4 regions of the Rhizobium sp. AN5 genome follow, and region 1 is predicted to be linked to each of the others. Evidence: riboswitches for the same ligand, from Rfam matches in the RefSeq annotation. Region 1 holds a riboswitch; each other region holds the start of a gene.
What was found. A riboswitch is a leader RNA that binds a small molecule or an ion and turns the genes downstream of it on or off. The one in region 1 is predicted to bind cobalamin.
Positions count from the first base shown of each region.

Region 2: another riboswitch for cobalamin. It lies ahead of CRP02_RS03335 (DUF1852 domain-containing protein); the one in region 1 lies ahead of CRP02_RS05770 (ABC transporter substrate-binding protein).
Region 3: another riboswitch for cobalamin. It lies ahead of bluB (5,6-dimethylbenzimidazole synthase); the one in region 1 lies ahead of CRP02_RS05770 (ABC transporter substrate-binding protein).
Region 4: another riboswitch for cobalamin. It lies ahead of CRP02_RS15410 (CbtB domain-containing protein); the one in region 1 lies ahead of CRP02_RS05770 (ABC transporter substrate-binding protein).

Region 1 covers NZ_OCMJ01000003.1:517,511-522,078, reverse strand. The annotation lists gene CRP02_RS05775 (GNAT family N-acetyltransferase) at 118-996, shown strand; cobalamin riboswitch at 1,036-1,272, shown strand; gene CRP02_RS05770 (ABC transporter substrate-binding protein) at 1,437-2,468, shown strand; gene CRP02_RS05765 (FecCD family ABC transporter permease) at 2,465-3,493, shown strand; gene CRP02_RS05760 (ABC transporter ATP-binding protein) at 3,490-4,290, shown strand; gene CRP02_RS05755 (pseudoazurin) at 4,287-4,568, shown strand, end outside.
Region 2 covers NZ_OCMJ01000002.1:512,881-517,448, forward strand. The annotation lists gene CRP02_RS03330 (methionine synthase) at 1-892, opposite strand, end outside; gene CRP02_RS03335 (DUF1852 domain-containing protein) at 917-1,894, opposite strand; cobalamin riboswitch at 1,997-2,210, opposite strand; gene CRP02_RS03340 (hypothetical protein) at 2,432-3,712, opposite strand; partial or broken gene CRP02_RS03345 (glycosyltransferase family 2 protein) at 3,804-4,568, opposite strand, start outside.
Region 3 covers NZ_OCMJ01000004.1:1,427,161-1,431,728, reverse strand. The annotation lists gene CRP02_RS19555 (NAD+ synthase) at 1-429, shown strand, start outside; gene CRP02_RS19550 (glyoxalase superfamily protein) at 579-956, opposite strand; gene CRP02_RS19545 (TolB family protein) at 1,149-1,979, shown strand; cobalamin riboswitch at 2,153-2,339, shown strand; gene bluB (5,6-dimethylbenzimidazole synthase) at 2,437-3,153, shown strand; gene CRP02_RS19535 (DUF2865 domain-containing protein) at 3,223-4,323, opposite strand; gene CRP02_RS19530 (NADP-dependent malic enzyme) at 4,459-4,568, opposite strand, start outside.
Region 4 covers NZ_OCMJ01000004.1:625,511-630,078, reverse strand. The annotation lists gene CRP02_RS15425 (type 1 glutamine amidotransferase family protein) at 1-246, shown strand, start outside; gene CRP02_RS15420 (hypothetical protein) at 353-667, opposite strand; gene CRP02_RS15415 (CbtA family protein) at 672-1,388, opposite strand; gene CRP02_RS15410 (CbtB domain-containing protein) at 1,399-1,581, opposite strand; cobalamin riboswitch at 1,748-1,973, opposite strand; gene CRP02_RS15405 (c-type cytochrome) at 2,065-2,985, opposite strand; gene CRP02_RS15400 (c-type cytochrome) at 3,071-3,505, opposite strand; gene CRP02_RS15395 (LysE family translocator) at 3,622-4,251, opposite strand; gene CRP02_RS15390 (helix-turn-helix transcriptional regulator) at 4,384-4,568, shown strand, end outside.

The DNA.
Region 1 (4,568 bases):
TGACCTTCCAGTGCTTTCAGAAAATTCGTGCTGGCGTAACCGGCTACCGTCGGATGTCGTGGGCTAGGCCGGGACCGGATGAAGGTTGTGAGCCGTAGGGGATGAGGGCCGTTGGTTATGGACCTGCTCAAAGTCGATAGTTTCGAACTGCGGACCGTGGATATCGCGGAGGTGGATGCCGATCATCTGCATGCACTCTCCATGGCCGTCGGATGGCGATATCACGCGAATGAATGGTGTTTTCTGCGGCAATGCGGCGTGGGTCTTGCTGCGCTCGATGAGATCGACCGTGTTGTCGCAACCGCGATGCTCTTTCCCTATGATCAGGGGTTTGCGACGCTTGGCATGGTCATTGTTTCCCCCCGTTTGCAGGGGCAGGGCGTAGCACCATGGCTGGTGCAGAAACTTGTCGCGACATTCCCCGCTGTCTCCCTGCGGTTGAACGCGACGGGAGCGTCGCGGCGGCTGTTTTCAAGGTTGGGCTTTGCCGGCGATGCGGAAAAAGTATATCTCTTCCGGGGAAGGGCGAATTGCCTTTTCGAGATACCGCCGCCCGGCAGAAAACAACAAATAGAGCCGTTATCCGCAGGTCATCTGACTGATGTGGTGGAACTAGACCGGGCGGCTTTTGGCGTTTCGCGCCGGAACGTTTTACAGCGACTTTTGACGCAGAATGCGGGTTACGGTGTGTTTGAGGCGGACCGTCTTATCGCTTTTGCGCTGCGCCGTGCGGCGGGGCGGGGCCACATTATCGGTCCGGTCGTTGCGGGTGCGGACATGGATGCGATTGCGCTTGTGAGGCGGCATTTTTCCGATCTGGACGATGAGCTGGTGCGCCTCGACACCATCAGCGACAATAGTCTCTTTACTGATTTTATTGCGCAATCCGGGCTGGTGGTGATTGAAACTCTTACCACCATGTCCAAAGACGCGCCGCAACCGGCGCCTTCCGGTGCTACAAAAATTTTCGCTCTGGCAGGCCCGTCTTTGTGCTGAGCTGCAGCACTATCGCAATTGACGCCCCGTCGCTTGCCCCTTATGTCAGAAAGCGACGGTTCCTGAAGCCGAAGGGCAAAGGGATTAATAGGGAACATGGTGCGGGCGATTTCTATCGCCCAATGCCGTGGCTGCCCCCGCAACTGTAAGCGGATTGCCGTTCATCCTCGTGACGCCTGAAAAGCGTCATGCCACTGCACCCTTCAAGGTGCGGGAAGGCAGATGAACGGCGCATATTCGTGAGCCAGGAGACCTGCCGTCATAATATTGACCATCGTTACGGGCGGGGATGCCCGGAAGAGGAGCTAATTATGACCTTTCCGTCCGCGGAAACGTATTTAAAGTCCCGTTCTCCATCTCCACACTTGTTGTCGCTCTGTCACTACGCGTTTTGACGCGCGGCCTGCGGATCACGCCACTTTATTTAGACTGGAGAACATATGTTTCATTTCAAACACCTGCCGGTTTCCGCCGGTCTTCTGGCTGTCGCATTAGCGGCCTTGACCCCCGGTGCCGCTCAGGCTGCCGAAACCACCTATCCGCTGACGATCAATAGCTGCGGTCACGAAATCACCTTCAAGCAGGCGCCCGCCCGCACAGTATCGGTCGGCCAGAGCACGACCGAGGTTCTCTATCTGCTCGGCGTTGCCGACAAGGTGGTGGGCACGGCGCTGTGGATCGGCCCGGTTCTGAAGGGTTACGAAGACGCCAATGCCAAGGTGGAGCGGCTTGCCGACAATGATCCGAGCTTCGAGGCGGTGGTTGGCAAGAGGCCGGACCTCGTGACGACGCAGTTCCAGTGGCAGATCGGTCCCGAAGGCGTTGTTGGAACACCGGAGCAATTCGCCGAACTCGGTATTCCCGTTTATACCTCCCCTGCCGATTGCATGGGCAAGGATAATTCCGGCGGCGGCGACGGCGTGCGCAAGTCCGTTTTCACCATGGACCTGATCTACCAGGAGGTCCGCGACCTTGCGAAAATTTTCAACGTGCAGGATCGCGGCGAGGAAGTCGTTGCCGACCTGAAAAAGCGTGAGGAAGCCGCCCGCGCCAAGATCGCTTCGGCGAATGGCAAGATTTCAGCAGTTTTCTGGTTCTCCAGCGCCGAGCTGGATATCGATCCTTACGTGGCGGGCCGCAATGGTGCGCCGGGTTACATCATGTCCGCGCTCGGGCTGAAGAACGTTATCGAAAGCGATGAGGAATGGCCGACTGTTGGCTGGGAAACCATCGCCAAGGCCAATCCGTCCGTGATCGTTGCCGGCAAGATGGACCGCCGGCGTTTCCCCGCCGATGACGTCGCCGTCAAGCTCAAGTTCCTCGCTACCGATCCGGTTGCCAGCATCATGCCCGCCGTCAAGGCGGCCCATGTCTTCGAAATGGACGCGCAGGCGATGAACCCGACTATCCGCACGATCGAAGGCATTGAAACGCTGGCTGAGGCGATTTCCACAGCCGGTCTCGCCAAGTGAACGGTCTTTCCGTCAATCTTGGCAGGGCGGGTCTGGCATTTGCCGCACTCGCCCTGCTGCTCGTCGCGCTGATTGGCGGTGCGGCCATCGGCGAGACTGCCATTCCGTTCGACGTGGTGGCAAAGACCATTGCCAATCGTGTTTTTCATGCGGGTTATCCGCTGGAGCCGCTGGATGAGGGCATCGTCTGGAGTTACCGTCTCAGCCGCGCCGTTGTTGCCGCGTGCTGTGGCGCCTCGCTGGCGCTGGCCGGTGCGGTGCTTCAATCACTCCTGCGCAACCCGCTCGCCGATCCCTATATCCTCGGTATTTCCGCAGGCGCCTCAACCGGGGCAGTGGCCGTGGCGCTTCTGGGCTTCGGGGCGGGGTTCCTGACGATGCCGGCGGGCGCCCTGATCGGGGCTTTTGTGGCTTTTTCGCTGGTCAGCCTTCTGGCGGTGCGGGCAGGGCACGGCAACAGCGCCATCATTCTGGCGGGGGTCGCCGGTTCGCAACTGTTCAACGCCATGACGTCGTTCATCGTCACCAAATCCGCCAATGCCGAACAGGCGCGCGGCATCATGTTCTGGCTGCTGGGCAATCTTTCGGGCGTGCGCTGGCCGGATGTCTGGCTGGCTTTGCCAGTCAGTATTGCGGGTCTTGCGGTGTGCCTCTGGTACGCACGCGCGCTTGATGCTTTCGCTTTCGGCAGTCAGGCAGCAGCTTCGCTCGGTATTCCGGTGCGCCGGGTCTATGCGGTGCTGATCTCGGTTTCGGCTGTCATGACGGCAGTCATGGTGTCGCTGGTCGGTTCTATCGGCTTTGTCGGTCTCGTCATCCCGCATGCGGCGCGCATCTTCGTTGGCGTTCGCCACGGCATGTTGCTGCCGGTGACGGCGCTGACCGGGGCAATTTTCATGATCATCGCAGATATTCTTTCGCGCACCGTCATTCCGGGGCAGGTGCTGCCGATCGGCGTGATCACTGCGCTGGTCGGCGCGCCCGCCTTCGCCTTCATTCTCGGGCAGAAGAGAGGCCGGTCATGAAATTATCCGCCCACGATCTGCATTTCCATGCCGGCAATCTCGACATCGTGCGCGGTGTTTCGCTGGAGGTCGCCCCGGGCGAGTTTCTGGGTATCATCGGGCCGAACGGTTCGGGTAAAAGCACGCTGCTTTCCATGCTGGCCGGCATTCGCATGCCGCGTCGGGGTCATGTTATGCTTGGTGAGGAACGGCTTGCCACATTCGGGCGGCGCGAACTTGCCCGCAGGCTGGCCTTTGTGGAGCAGCAGGCCGAAACCACCGAGCGCATCAGCGCGCGGCAGGCCGTGGAACTGGGGCGCACGCCCTATCTCGGCCCGCTTTCCGCATGGTCGCCGAAGGACGATGCCATCGTTGATGCAGCGCTTGGAAATGTCGATATGGCGGACAAGGCCGCGCGAAACTGGCATCACCTTTCCGGCGGCGAACGCCAGCGCCTGCACATTGCCCGCGCATTGGCGCAGGAGCCGCATATTCTGCTGCTGGACGAGCCGACCAACCATCTCGATATCGGCCACCAGATCGGCCTGCTCGATCTGGTGCGCAGGCAGGGACTGACGGTTGTGGCGGCTCTGCACGATCTCAATCACGCTGCCATGTTCTGCGACCGCGTCGCCATCATGCATCGGGGTGAAATGATCGCTGTCGGCCCACCGCGCGAGGTCCTCACTTCTTCGACCATCGCCGATGTGTTCGGGGTGCAATCCGTCATCACCACGGATGAAAGCGGATTTTCACATATTCGTTTTCTGCCGGCCCACGGGACGGCCGATCATGCAAGGAAAGCAACGGCACGATGATGAAATTGAAAAGACTTGCAAATCTCCGCTTTGGCGCGCGAAAGCTTTGCGTTTCCGCGGGACTTGCCATGGTTGTGGCCACAGGGTTTTCCATTCAAGCCGGAGCCGAGACCTTCGAGGTGAAGATGCTGAACCGGGGCGAAAAGGGCTCCATGGTGTTCGAGCCCGATTTTCTGGAGATCGCTCCCGGCGACCGCGTGCGCTTCGTGCCGAGCCACAAGAGCCATAATGCCGCGACGATCGACGGTATGGTTCCCGAAGGTATTGAAGGTTTCAAA
Region 2 (4,568 bases), on a different contig from region 1:
GCGCCTTGCGCAGCGTTGCAGCGACTTCCTCCGGGGTTTCGATGGTATCGCTTGCCACATCGATGGCCCCGACCATCACTTTCTTACCTCGAACAAGTTCCAGAAGATCCATTGGGACATGAGAATTGTGGCATTCGAGGGAGATCATACCGATGCCGGATTTCTGCAGCTTGGGGAGAGTTTCCTCATACTGCCGCCATTCTGACCCGAGTGTCTTTTTCCAATCCGTATTGGCCTTTATGCCGTAACCGTAGCAGATATGGACGGCGGTCTCGCACTTCAGCCCTTCAATTGCCCTGTCCAAAGTGGCGACACCCCAGTCATTCACATCGTCAAAGAAAACGTTGAAGGCAGGTTCGTCGAACTGGATGATATCGACGCCGGCAGCCTCCAATTCCTTTGCTTCCTCGTTGAGTATTCCGGCAAATTCCCAGGCAAGCTTTTCACGGCTCTTATAATGGCCGTCAAAGAGAGTATCGATCATCGTCATCGGACCCGGCAACGCCCATTTGATGGGTTGTTTGGTCTGCTGGCGCAAAAACTTGGCGTCTTCGACGAACACGGACTTCTGGCGAGACACGGCGCCGACGACTGTCGGGACACTCGCATCGTAGCGATCGCGAATTCTGACTGTCTCGCGTTTTGCAAAATCGACCCCGTCGAGGTGCTCGATGAAAGTCGTGACGAAATGTTGGCGTGTTTGCTCGCCATCACTGACGATGTCGATGCCGGCCTGTTGCTGATCGTCCAGTGAAAGGCGCAGGGCATCTCTCTTGCCTTCCAGTAATTCCTCGCCTTCCAGCTTCCAGGGCGACCACAGTTTTTCGGGCTGCGCAAGCCAGGAGGGTTTCGGCAGGCTGCCAGCGGTCGATGTGGGGAGAAGTTTCTTCACGATGGGACCTCTTCTAAGTGATGCTCAGGCGGGGCGGTGAGCAAACAATTGCTCAAGGACGGCGCGGTATGGCTTGATGAAGTGTTTTTCGGTGAACTTACCCTGATCCACCGCCAAGCGATTTCGTTCGTCGCGATCGTAAATGACCCGGGTCAGCGAATAGTCCTGGTGCTTCAGGTTGGGCTGGTAAAATGTCCCGGCTGCTGCGTTCGCATTGTAGATTTCGGGGCGATAAATTCTCTGAAACGTTTCCATCGTGCTGATGACGCCGATTAGCTCAATATTGGAGTAGTCGCCCAGCAAGTCCCCAACAAAGTAGAAGGCCAACGGCGCAACGCTGCATGCAGGCATGAAGTAGCGAACCTGCAATCCCATTTTCCCGAAATACTGGTCGGTGGACGAGAACCCATTCTGCCGGTATTCGACGCCCATCACGGGGTGATGATTTTCGGTCCGGTAATAGGTCTTGCTGGTCGAGGCGCTGATGCAAATGACCGGCGGCTTGCGAAAGTGCGAGCGGTAGGCATCCGACCGCAGAAAGGACTTGAACAGGTTTCCATGCAGGTCGCCGAAGTCGGCCGGAATGCTGAAGGCAGGAACGCTCTTGTTATGCTCCGGCAGCACAATGCTGAAGTCGTAGTCTCGCACATAGGAGGAGAAGTTATTCCCCACAATGCCGTCGATACGTTCACTGGTTTTGTGATCGATGATCGTCGTCTTCAGTATCTCGATGAGGGGAAATTTTTCACCCGCGACATCGAAGCTCATGTCGACCGAAATGATCTCCAACTCGACCGAGTATCGGTCCGATTTGGGATTATCCCAGTGCGCGAGGGCGTTGAAGCGGCTGTCGATCATGCGCATGACATTGCGCAGGTTTTCCTGCCGCTTTTCGCCCCTGGCCAGATTGGCGAAATTGGTGGTGATGCGCGTATTTTCTGAAGGACGATAGTCCTCATCGAAGGGTACGCTCGTGATCGTAAAAATGCAGGTCTGAGACATGTTGTGCCCCTATAAAGTTGGGGGCATGGGTCTGCGGACGCATAGCAAGACAGGCCGCGACAATGCAGCCTTTGCTACGGCACACTGGGACACCCCGCCCGTGGACGTTATTTCACCAAAGGCAGGTCTCCTGGCTCACGGATCATCACTTCCGTCCGTCTTCCCGGGGTAAACCAGTGACATATTGGACTTCAGCTCGCCGCTTACAGTTGCGGGGGCAGCGTCGGCTTTTCCGCATGACACGGAGCACCGACTTCCCTCTTAGCCCCGGCACGTTGCGTGCAACGACTGGGGAACCTTAGGCGTGATGACCATATTGTAAGCCACGTCATCGGTCAACATCATATAACGATATCTTTATGTCCTTAAGTCTGCGTTTCCATCGCCGGTTCCGACCGAATAGATTGCATTCGGCGCGGCAGTCAACGTTGCGGTTTTACGCTTTTCGCCGCTTTCAGCAGCGTCATGCGTCCCAGTTTTCAATCTCCGGCGCAACGGCCTGGAGCAATATCCTCCTGCTGCCGCCGAGACGGACAGTTATCCCTCACAAAGACGAATACAACCGCTTTTTCTAAGAAAAGGGTTCCAGCCTTTCGCTGCAAGGATTGCCCAGGCAGTGGCCCCGACATGCGGCAACCTGAAATATTTGAAGTCGGCAAAGGTCGAGGTCGGCCCGATCATCAGCCCGGTCGTCAGTTCGTCCCCGACTGTCGCGTAGATCAGGTTATCGGGAGATATTTGTGCGGCGATGGTGGCAAGCAGCGCCTCGGCCCGCTCGGCATCGCCGACCTGCTGAAATGCCAGCGCGGCCTGGGCCGTACCTTCCAGCCACACACCATCCCGATCGTCGTTAAAATCAAAACCTCCCGCGACCGCATAATGCCGATCAACCCAGTGCAGAACACGCCCACTGCGGCCCCGAAACTCCGGCACGGCGAGAATGGGCCAGAGCTCGGAATCTATTCCGGACTGGCTCGAGTTGGGTGTGTCGCTTCCGGGCAGGCTGCCGACGTAAAACCGTCCCTGCTGCTCATTCCACATCGCATCAAGAAATTTGCGTGTTTTGTCCCGCATCGCCTGCCAGGCGCGCGCTCCCTCAATTTCGGCGAGCCAACCCGCAACGGCATACACATCGAGATTATGTTCCGTCGATTTCCACTCGAGTTTGGCCGGTGCGTGCTCATGACCGAATGTGCCACCTGTGTAGCCGATATCGCGGACGCCCGCCGTATGCGCATCGATCCAGCGCATGAGTTTGGTCGCGGCCTGTACATACGACGGATTGCTTGATCGTTCACTGGCAGTGAGAAGCGCAAGTGCCGCCCAGGCCAGGTTGCCCGTTGCGCTGCCCACCTGATAGTCATCCTCGACCCACGTCTTGCTGGCCTCACTCCAGAAACCGGGCAAAAGCATAGCATCGTTTTCGTTCGCAACGGGGCCGGAACGGTAGGCGTTGCGCAGGCGGCCATCGCTGTAATAGCGATCGTTGTTGACGGCGAGCAGCAGCGCATCGGCAACCCTTTTTGCTTCGGCATCGTTGCCACAGGAAAAAAGGGCAATCGTCGCCAGGGCATTGTCATAGGTGAAACCCGCATTTGAAAGAGCGGGATCAAGCGCTTCGCCGCCCGGTGCAGGCTCAAAGCTCCGAAATACGAAGGGGGTGGTGGATTTGTCCATCTTCCCAACGAGACCCGTACACAAGCTCACAGCAAGGCGGTCGCGAACTGATCCGGAACCGGTGCGCCCATCGCCACCAGCGACCACTCCTGTTGTGAAGCAGGTCATGAGAACTGTCGCGATGATCGATTTGACAGACATGAGTTTCCCATTTGGTAGGCGCTTTTCCAAACAAGCCCGCCTCTAGCTTGCGGTTTACGTCGAGCACGGTCCCGTGTTCGCGCGGCATGTCTCAGCTGAAGGCCCTTGCGAGTAACATCTGCATGGACTTCAAGAGGTCGCCCTGTTCCGCGACATTTTCGGGCGCATTGCGGAAAAGCAGCCTCAAGATTGCACGATGCTGGTCGGCAGTAGGGGTGAGACTGAATTTGCCGGGCGTTTGCGAGACCTTCGTTGCATCGATCTGCAACCAGCCCACATCGGGCACATACAGGGACTCTGCCTCGGCATAAGACCGGTTGAAATCCGCCAGGGTCGCGGTTTCGGTCGAAAGCGCCACGATCCGTACCGCCTTCACCTCGTTTCCGCACTGCAAACGGCCTTCGAGATCCACGCCGATCGGCTCTTCCTTGTCGACACGTGGTAATTCAATGCAGCAGATGAGGCTGGTGAAGGCAATCACCATGGCGACCGCCGACCAGATGAGGTTGAGACAATCTCGCGCCGAAAATTCTACAGGGGCGTCCCATGCGTAAACGGCGAGCAGAACTGAAACCGCGGAGGTGGCGGTGACGATTGCGAAAAATAGCGCTGTGGGGCCGTGAATGCGCACCTGTGACCGGTCACCACCTTTCTCCGTGACTTTAAAGGGACGTCCGAAGGGTTTGCGCATAGCCTGAAACAACGTGATGGTATGGGAACAGCGGTCAACGCATGCGTCACTTCGGTGAACAGCGGTAGGGTTCGTTTTCCCGATATCCAGGTGGAGTAGGCCCAAAACAAAGCCAGTGACGACAGTCCAAATTTCATGAACATCAGCTCGTCAGCCTGGAGGGCG
Region 3 (4,568 bases), on a different contig from region 1:
CTTTATGGCGACATGAATGGCGGTTTCAATCCCATCAAGGACCTCTACAAGATGCAGGTCTACGCCATCTCCAGCTGGCGCAATTCCCATGTGCCGCCGGGCGCGCTCGGGCCGTCCGGCGAGGTGATCCCCGCCAATATCATCTCCAAGGCGCCATCCGCCGAATTGCGCCCCAACCAGACAGACCAGGATTCACTGCCGCCCTATCCGGTGCTGGACGATATTCTGGAGTGCCTGGTGGAAAAGGAAATGTCGGTCGAGGAAATCCTCGTGCGTGGCCATGATATCGCGACGGTGCACCGGATCGAGCATCTGCTCTATCTCGCCGAATACAAACGCCGCCAATCCGCGCCCGGGGTGAAGATCACCAAGAAGAACTTCGGCCGCGATCGCCGTTATCCGATTACCAACCGGTTCAGGGACAGGTAGTCGAAGGAGGGCGTGGAGGGAGCTTGCTGGACCCCGGGTTTAGTTCGGGGTGACGGAGTGCGGATGTTGCGACTTCGCCATATATCGATGTCGAAGACACATCATTTCCCTCCAACGGCGCGGACACGCCGCGCCGTTTCCCTATCTCGTTAAATAACCTGCCCCACATCGATGCGGTTGCCATCCGGGTCTTCGAAAACGAAGGCCCGCAGGCCATAATCCTTGTCCTGAAGACTTTTGATGATGCGAAGACCGTGGCTTTTGCAAAGCGCGTGCAGCGCGTCGACGTCGCTGACCAGCATATGCGCCACATTGAAAGGGGCCGGTTTGTGCGTTGACTGCAATGTCAGGTGCAACTCGGCATTACCTTGTTTCAGGATCATGAAACCGACAGGGTTGCCGTTTTCAAAGGTCTTTTCGAAGCCCAGCACACGGACATAAAAGTCATGGGCCTTTTCGATATTCTTGACAGGAAGCATTGCGGCGATCCGACCGAAGCGGATGCCGTGATCGGCGATGGTATTCATCGCGGAACCTCGGATCTGGGAGAAACTGGCAGGGGTGCGGGCGGTGCCGGAACGCTGCTGTTTTTTCCTATTTGAATTTGCAGGGCGGTGCCTGCGGCAATAGGATCATAATCACGGCGGTGGTGGATGCAAACGGAATGTTTGTGCCATTCAACGCTCCACGCCAGACGATCGACAGGCCCGGGAGGCAGCATGCGCAGTTCCATCGAAATCTTCAACATCCGCACCCGGCAGATGCGGGTGGTCTGGCAGACGCCGGAGCTGTTCGAGGCGCCGAACTGGTCGCCGGACGGGAAATATCTGCTTCTGAACTGCGATGGCCTGCTTTACCGCCTGTCACTTGCCGGCGACCCTTCGCCGGAAAAGGTCGATACCGGCTTTGCGACAATCTGCAACAACGACCACGGCATTTCGCCTGACGGTTCGCTTTATGCCATTTCCGACAAGGTGGAGTTCGGCAAGAGCGCCATCTATTTGCTGCCATCGACGGGCGGAACGCCGCGGCTGATGACGAAGAACCTTCCGTCCTACTGGCACGGCTGGTCGCCGAACGGGAAAGGTTTCGCCTATTGCGGCATTCGCGATCAGGTTTTCGATATCTATTCCATGGACATAGACAGCGGCGTTGAGACACGCCTTACCCGTGGTGAGGGCCGCAATGACGGGCCGGATTATTCGCCGGATGGAGAATGGATCTATTTCAACTCCAGCCGCACCGGCCAGATGCAGATCTGGCGCGTGCGGGTGGATGGCTCGGCCGTCGAGCGTATCACTGACAGCGCCTACGGCGACTGGTTCCCGCATCCGTCCCCCAACGGTGACAAGGTCGTCTTCGTCTCTTATGACGCCGATGTCTTCGACCATCCGCGCGACCTCAACGTGCGCGTGCGGCTGATGGATATGGATGGCGGCAATGCCGAAACGCTGTTTGACCTTTTCGGCGGGCAGGGAACGATGAATTCGCCCAACTGGTCACCTGACGGGGATGAGTTCGCTTATGTGCGGTATTTTCCCGTTTGGTGATGCGGTAGGGGTGCTTCAGCCGGCGCGCGTCTGCGCGGCGAAAGGCCGCTTTTCAGCCGAAAGAGCTGAGCTGGTTGGAATTCCGGCTCAAGGCCGCAATAACGCAGGTGAGGTGGCCACGGTCACATTGCCGCATCACTGCGCAAGATACTTGTATTTGCAAGCTTTGTTGCTCATAAGCGTCTTCGTCAGGTGCCCGCCTTTTACGGCGGGAGAATCGGGAATCCGGTGCAAGACCGGAACGTGCCCAGCGCTGTGAGGCGGATGCCCTTTTTCTAGATGCCACTGAATCCATTCGGGAAGGCGAAAGCGGGCGGATGAAGCCGAGTCAGAAGACCGGCCTGACAGGATAGACCAGACCGCGTGGACGGCGGCGGGTTGTTGCAGCAGCGCGTTGTGCAGGCGAAAACCGGAGCCGGTTTTCGTGGCAGCGCGCCAGCATTGTTGGGGATAGACGATGCCGACCGATCCACTCGCGACCAGTTTGCTCGACGGCAATGCATTTGATCACGCGCTTTCGCCCGCCTACCCGTTTTCCGAGGGGGAGCGAGAGGCGATCTACCGTGCGATCGAAACCCGCCGTGATGTGCGTGATCAGTTCCTTCCGGATCCATTGCCGGAAGATGTGGTCGAGCGCCTGCTGAAGGCGGCGCATTCCGCGCCCTCGGTCGGTTTCATGCAGCCGTGGAATTTCACGCTCGTCACTGACGGTGCGGTCAGGCAGGCAGCCTGGGTTGCCTTCAGCCGCGCCAATGGCGAGGCGGCGGCGATGTTCGAGGGGGAGCAGCAGGCGCTTTACCGCAGCCTCAAGCTTGAGGGCATCCGCAAGGCGCCGCTCAGCATCTGCGTCACCTGCGATCCGACGCGTGGCGGCAAGGTGGTGCTGGGCCGTACCCACAATCCGCGCACCGATGTCTATTCCACCGTCTGCGCCATCCAGAACCTCTGGCTTGCAGCGCGCGCCGAAGGCATCGGCGTCGGCTGGGTCAGCATTTTCCACGACAGCGACATTCGCACCATTCTGGAAATCCCCCACCATATCGAGATCGTCGCCTGGCTATGCCTCGGCCGCGTCGATACACTTTATACCGAGCCGGAACTGGCGGTGAAGGGTTGGCGCCAGCGCGTGCCGCTGGAGGAACTGGTGTTTCGCAATCGCTGGGGTGGGCGGTAAAGAGAAGACGCGACCGTCTTGTGAGTGAGACAGAGCGTTGCCAACTCCATACCGGGTGCTTGATAGGAGCTATTGCTGCGGCTGAATGCCCTTCAGCGCCGGGTTTTTCAGGTCGATCCGGCCTGTCTGGTCGGGCAGGAATTTAGGGCCGATGACGCGGACCTTGCTGTTGTTCGGGTCATAGTCGCGTTCCGGAACCGGTTGTTCCGGCGGTTTTGCGGCCTGCTGCAGTTCGGTGGGTTTCTGAGGGGTGTCACCTTGCGGTGATGGAATGGTCGTGATGCTGGAATAGGGTTTCTCAGCTTCCGGCCGCGCAGCCTCCTGCTGCTTCATCTCCTCGTGATAGGCGGCCATGTTGCAGGCGCAGCCTGGGGCTTTGGTTGATGCATTTCGATAGGCAAAGGCGGTCGGCAGGTCCTTGTAGGGCTTTCCCGTTTCAGCCGAGACCATGTCAGCCGTTTCCTGCTCCGTCATGGAGTGGAAATAAAGCTCCGTCTGCGTACCCGGACACATTTTCTGGCATTGTTCGGCCTGCGCACGGAAATCGAGCGGCGAGGCATTGGAAGCGATGGGGAAAAACGAGCCGTCGCAGGTGCGCACGCACAGCGTCCGGAGCCCGCCTTCCGCAGCGGCATTGGGGTAGGGCGAAAGCCCTGCCTGTCCCGGCGGATTGCCCTGTTGGTCGAAGGCGTCGGGATAACGTGTCACATCGGGGGCCGTCGGCTGGCGCGCTTCCGTTTCCGGAATGGCGCTGCAGCCATTGGCGTCAAGGGCGGCGAGAATGCGCTGGCGTCTGATGTCGCCATCATCGCTGCCCTGGGCAGCCATGGCATCGTCGCGATCACGGATGATGGCATCGCGTTCGCTCTGCGCATCCGCCATCGCGTCGCTGATCTCCGCGCAGAGTTCGGCATTCGGGCTGCCATAAACGGTGACGCTTGCGGATGAACAGCCGTAACGGCGCAGATCGTTCCTGATCCTGCGGATCTCGATGTTCTGGCGGGTGAGCGCATTGGCGTAACGCCGTACCTCGGCGGTGTTGCCGATGACACGCGGCGGTTCGCGCAGCTGCGCATAAAGCGTATCGCAGACCTGATCCGCGAAAGCAGCGGCCGGGGCGATGAAAACAAGGGGAAGCAGGAGGCCGATAATGCTGCGGCGCCGGGTCAATGGTGCGATCCGTTCGATGTCCCCGGCCGGTGGCGAGGGTGTTATGCTTCGGGAAATCCGTGTTTCAGGAAGATAACATAAGCTGTTGCCGCAATGCGGCAACAGCATGTTCAAAACTGCGTTAATGCGCCTTCATCACACCGAAGGGTGCGATGCCTGCACGACGGCAAAGGCCGCCATGTTGACAACGCCGCGGGAGGTGACGCTGGGCGACAGGATGTGGGCGGGAAGTGCCGTGCCAAGCA
Region 4 (4,568 bases), on a different contig from region 1:
GCAGGCACGGGCGCCCTTGATGACGTCGCCCATACCGGCAATTCGCTCGCCTCGCACAAGGCCTATCCGTCCTATCGCGGCGAAGCGCTCTATCGCGACCAGCCGAAGGCGGTCAGCGATGGCGGTATCGTAACCGCAGCCGGCAGTGCACCGGTCAGTTTCGCTGTGGAAATTCTGAAACACCTCGGCCTCTTTGGTCCGGAAGCCGAGGCGGAACTTGGAATTTTTGCGGCGGAACACCGGTGAAGCTCACCTTGGTGTCGAGAGTTTTGCGGATCCTCTCATCCTCATTCCTGTGCCTGTCACAGGAATGAGGGCGCGCAAAGCATGAGCGTCCGGACAATATCGCGCATTACCCGCGATCAAGCACCCTGCACGCGCGGGGCGCAGGCTCCGCTCCCTCCCCCGCAATCGCACGGCGGATATCGCGGCTGTTGAGATGCAGACTGCGACCGGCCGGCAAAGCCGAGCGTTTTATTTTGGCAAGGGCTGCGGCCGTAAAGGCAGCCTCATTCTCATGAAAATAGGCGAGCGCCGCTTCCCGTTCCGGGCTGACGCCGAGGACTGCCTTGAAAGCAAGGCGATGCACGGCGCAGGAAGCGCCGTGACCGGGAACGGCAAAACGCAGCGCATCGAGTTCGTCACTCCATTCGGCTGCGTCCTGCATGGTTTCAAGCCGACTGGAAGCGCTTCAGGAAAAACGCGCTCAATGTTCCGAGCAAGGCCCAGAAGACAAAGCTGGTCACGGTGGCGGCGACGATGAACTGTCGTTCCAGCGGCAGCGGTGCCAGCGCATGTTCACCTTCCGGCGGCAGGGGCGCGCCCACCACATGTGGAGCAACGATCAACACCAGTGCGAGCACGATTGCCCAGGGTTCGCGCCGGAATGCGATCAGCGCAATGCCGCCTGCGGTCGCGGCAACCGTCGAAAGCCACCAGATTTGACGCGCCTCAAGCGCGGCGGCCGGGCTGCCCGGCAGTTCCGGCGGCAGGCCGATCATCGGCGCAAGCATGACGGCGGCAAAACCGGCCACACCCCACAAAAGGCCTTCGCGCCAGCCGGCATTGGTGCCGCGCAGCGAGATGAGGCCGGTGAGCACCAGCGCATAACCGATGGCGGTCAGCACGTTGGCGGCTACCGTATAGGCGGTGCGCTCGAAGCCGTCTGCCGGAGACCAGGCTTCCTCACTATGTTCGTGCGCGGGAATGGCAGCACCGGTCGTGGCCGGAGCATCATGGCTATGGGGCGCTTCGCCACCGGCATTTTCATAGGCTTCCGCCTTCAGGATCAGCGGCGTGGTGCCGAAAGCCTGCATGGCCGAAACGGCGAAGCCGCCAACGATGCCGACGAGGACGGCGGTAAAAACGATATTGCGAAAGAACGACATGCTTTCCCCCTCAATGGCAAGGGAAAGCATTGGCATGACGTGTGTCATGCGCGGCGTTGTGAACGGCTTCCACATGCGAAAAGCCGACAAAACCGACGACGAACAGGCCAAGCACGATCGCCGTCAGCGATTGCGCGAAGCTGCCCGTTTTTGCTGAAACGGCGGCATTTGCCGTATTCTGGTTGATGGACATGGTGACCCCTCTTACGGCGCGACCCCGCGCCTTTAGACGCGGCGGAACGGCAAAACGCCGTGCAGCCGCATGCGATACACTTCACCACGGGGATACGAGACTGACACAGGGCGGCACGTTCAAGCGCAACCACCCTGAAATTCCGCTCTTCCGGACACCCCGCCGGCATGGACATTTCCGTGATGGCAGGTCTCCTGGCTTACGGGTCAAAACCTGAAACACCTTCCCGGCATTGCCCTCGCCCATATCCGGCGAGATGCTTACCAGTGGCATTTCGTTTCAGGCTCTCCGCTCACAGTTGCGGGGGCAGCCACGAATGAGGATGTCTCCCTATCGTGTTCCCTTTTCACCTTCCGGAACGCCCGGAAGGAACCATCACACGATCGTTATCCGATGGGTGCGGGTGGGAGTCAATGGCAGGCCGGCGTGAGAATTGCGCACTGTTGCTGGATGCCGGATCAAGTCAGACATGACGGCAAAGGGCTACCGCGCCGGGATGGCCTTCAGATAGGCGGCGATCGCATTGCGGTCATCGGCCGTCAGATGCGCCATGTTCTGCTGGACCTTGACCATGGAGCCGCCGACGCTGTCGAATTCCGGGGTGAAGCCGGTTTCCAGATAGTTGGCAATATCGGCCGCCTCCCAGCCTCCTACGCTCTGCGAGCCGGGGGTGATATCGGGAATGCGGCCCTCGCCTTCGGGATTGGGACCACCGGCCAGCCATTTGCCATCCAGAAAACCGCCAAGCGCATTGCGCGGCGTGTGGCATTCGCCGCAATGGCCCGGGCCTTCCACCAGATATTGGCCGCGCAGCAATTCGGCATTGGCATCGGCAAGCTCGACGCGGGGTGGCGCGGATGTATCGAAATAGAGGAATTTCCAGCCGCCCAATGCCATGCGCATGTTGAGGGGGAACGGCAGTTCATGATCCGGCGCATCATTCTGGCTGGCGGGCAGAACCCGCAAATAACCGAAGAGGTCGTTGATGTCCTTCTGCGTCATGCGGGCATAGGAGGCGTAAGGGAAGGACGGGTAGAGATGTTCGCCGTTCTTGCCGACGCCGCGCGTCATCGCATCGCCGAATTCCGAAAGCGTCCAGCCGCCAATGCCATGCTGAGGATCGGAGGAAATATTGGGCACATGAAAGGTACCGAAGGGGCTTTTCAGCGCCTGCCCGCCCGAGAGCGTCAAAAGCGCATCGCCCTTGGCATCTGGTGCCGCATGGCAACTTGCGCAGCCGCCCGCCCAGAACAGCGTTTCGCCATTGGCAAGGTCCGGCTCGCCAAGGCTCACCCAGTGGCTGGGTGCCTGACGCACAGGCGCGGTCACCCAGGCGAAAATGCCGAAACCGGCAATGGCCGCCACCGCGATCCCGCCCGCGAGCTTCGTCCAAATGGAGGCCATGACCCCTCTCCCCATTATCACCTGATGAGATCAGGCGTCATTCCCGCTGAAAAAACGCCGCCGTGAAGCGGCGTTCTTAATAGGATTATTTCTTCAGACGGTAGGTCTGGTGGCAGGCACCACAATCGGCACCGAGGGTCTGCATGGCGGTGGTGACACCTGCCTGATCGGCCGGAAGGCTGGCGAGGACCTTGTCCGCATCGGCACCGAGCTTGGCGGCCTTGGACTTGAAGTCATCGAAATTTTCCCAGATCGCGGGTGCCGCAGCACTGCCGGTCTCGCTGCCTGGGGGAAACTGGTCGGGGAAAGCCTTGGCGTTGGTGCTGATGGTCGTCACGGCAGCCTTTACGACTTCGGCGTCATAAGGCTTCTGGCCCTTGGAGATGGCAGCAAGCGCACCCATGGAGCCGCCGATCTGCTTCATCATGCCTTCACGTTTTTCGACTTCGCCGGCAGCGTAGACCGCTCCGGCGCAAAGACAGCCGAAAAGCATGGCCGCCGCGATGGTTTTCAGTTTCATACACTTTCTCCTTGATTCCGGCAGATGCCGAACGCGCGATGAACGGCGCGAGGATGCCCTTTCCGCATGGCGAAAAGAAGTCACATTGCAGTGAATTTCCCCAAGAAAACAGAAGTCTAGGAGAGTGCTTCCCAAAGCGTAACCAGGGCTGCGGCAATCAGCATGAAACCAGCGGCGCGGCCGATGAAAATCGTCGCGGCAGGCGAGGAAACGAGCCATGCCCGGCTTTTATCCGCCGTCAGCGCCAGAGCGCCATAGACCGTGAACTGCGTGATGGCCACCATCGCGCCCATTACCAGCCCCTGCATCCAGATTGGACCATAGTCGGGTTTGAGGAATTGCGGATAGATCGCCATCATGAAGAGATAGGCTTTCGGATTGGAAAGGCAGGTGAGCACGGCCCGCCAGAACGCCTTTCTGACAGAGGCGCTCGCCTGTGCCTCATCGCCATTGACAGTGATAGCGCTGCTCATCAGGCCGACGCCGATCCAGACCATGTAAGCGGCACCGGCGACCAGCAGCGGCAGGAACAGCGACGGCATCCAGGCGGCAAGCATGCCGACGCCCAACGCACCGTAGAGCGAATGCACCATGCCGCCGGCGCTCATGCCGCTTGCGGCGGAAAGCCCGGTTCTTTTGCCACCCGTCAACGCACTTGCCAGCACGAACAGCATATCCATGCCCGGCAGGATGATGATGCCGAACAGGACCAGAAAGAAAAGCCAGAGATTTTCGGCGTAACTCATGTCAGTATCTCCCAAGACAGTTTGCTACACATTCGGGAAAACTCATGTTTCTCAATGTGTTTTGCTGCTTATAGGAAAAGCCAACTGACAGCGTTGTGTCAGTTGCGTTGGGAAACCTCCGGGAAAACGGCAATGCGCAAGGCATCGAGACTGTTCGAGATCATCCAGATCCTGCGGGTGGCGCGCAGGCCGATCACCGCGCAGACCATTGCCGAGGCACTGGAGGTCACGGTGCGCTCGGTCTATCGCGATATTTCGGCCCTTCAGACCATGCGCGTGCCGATCGAAGGGGAACGCGGCGTCGGTTACATCCTGCG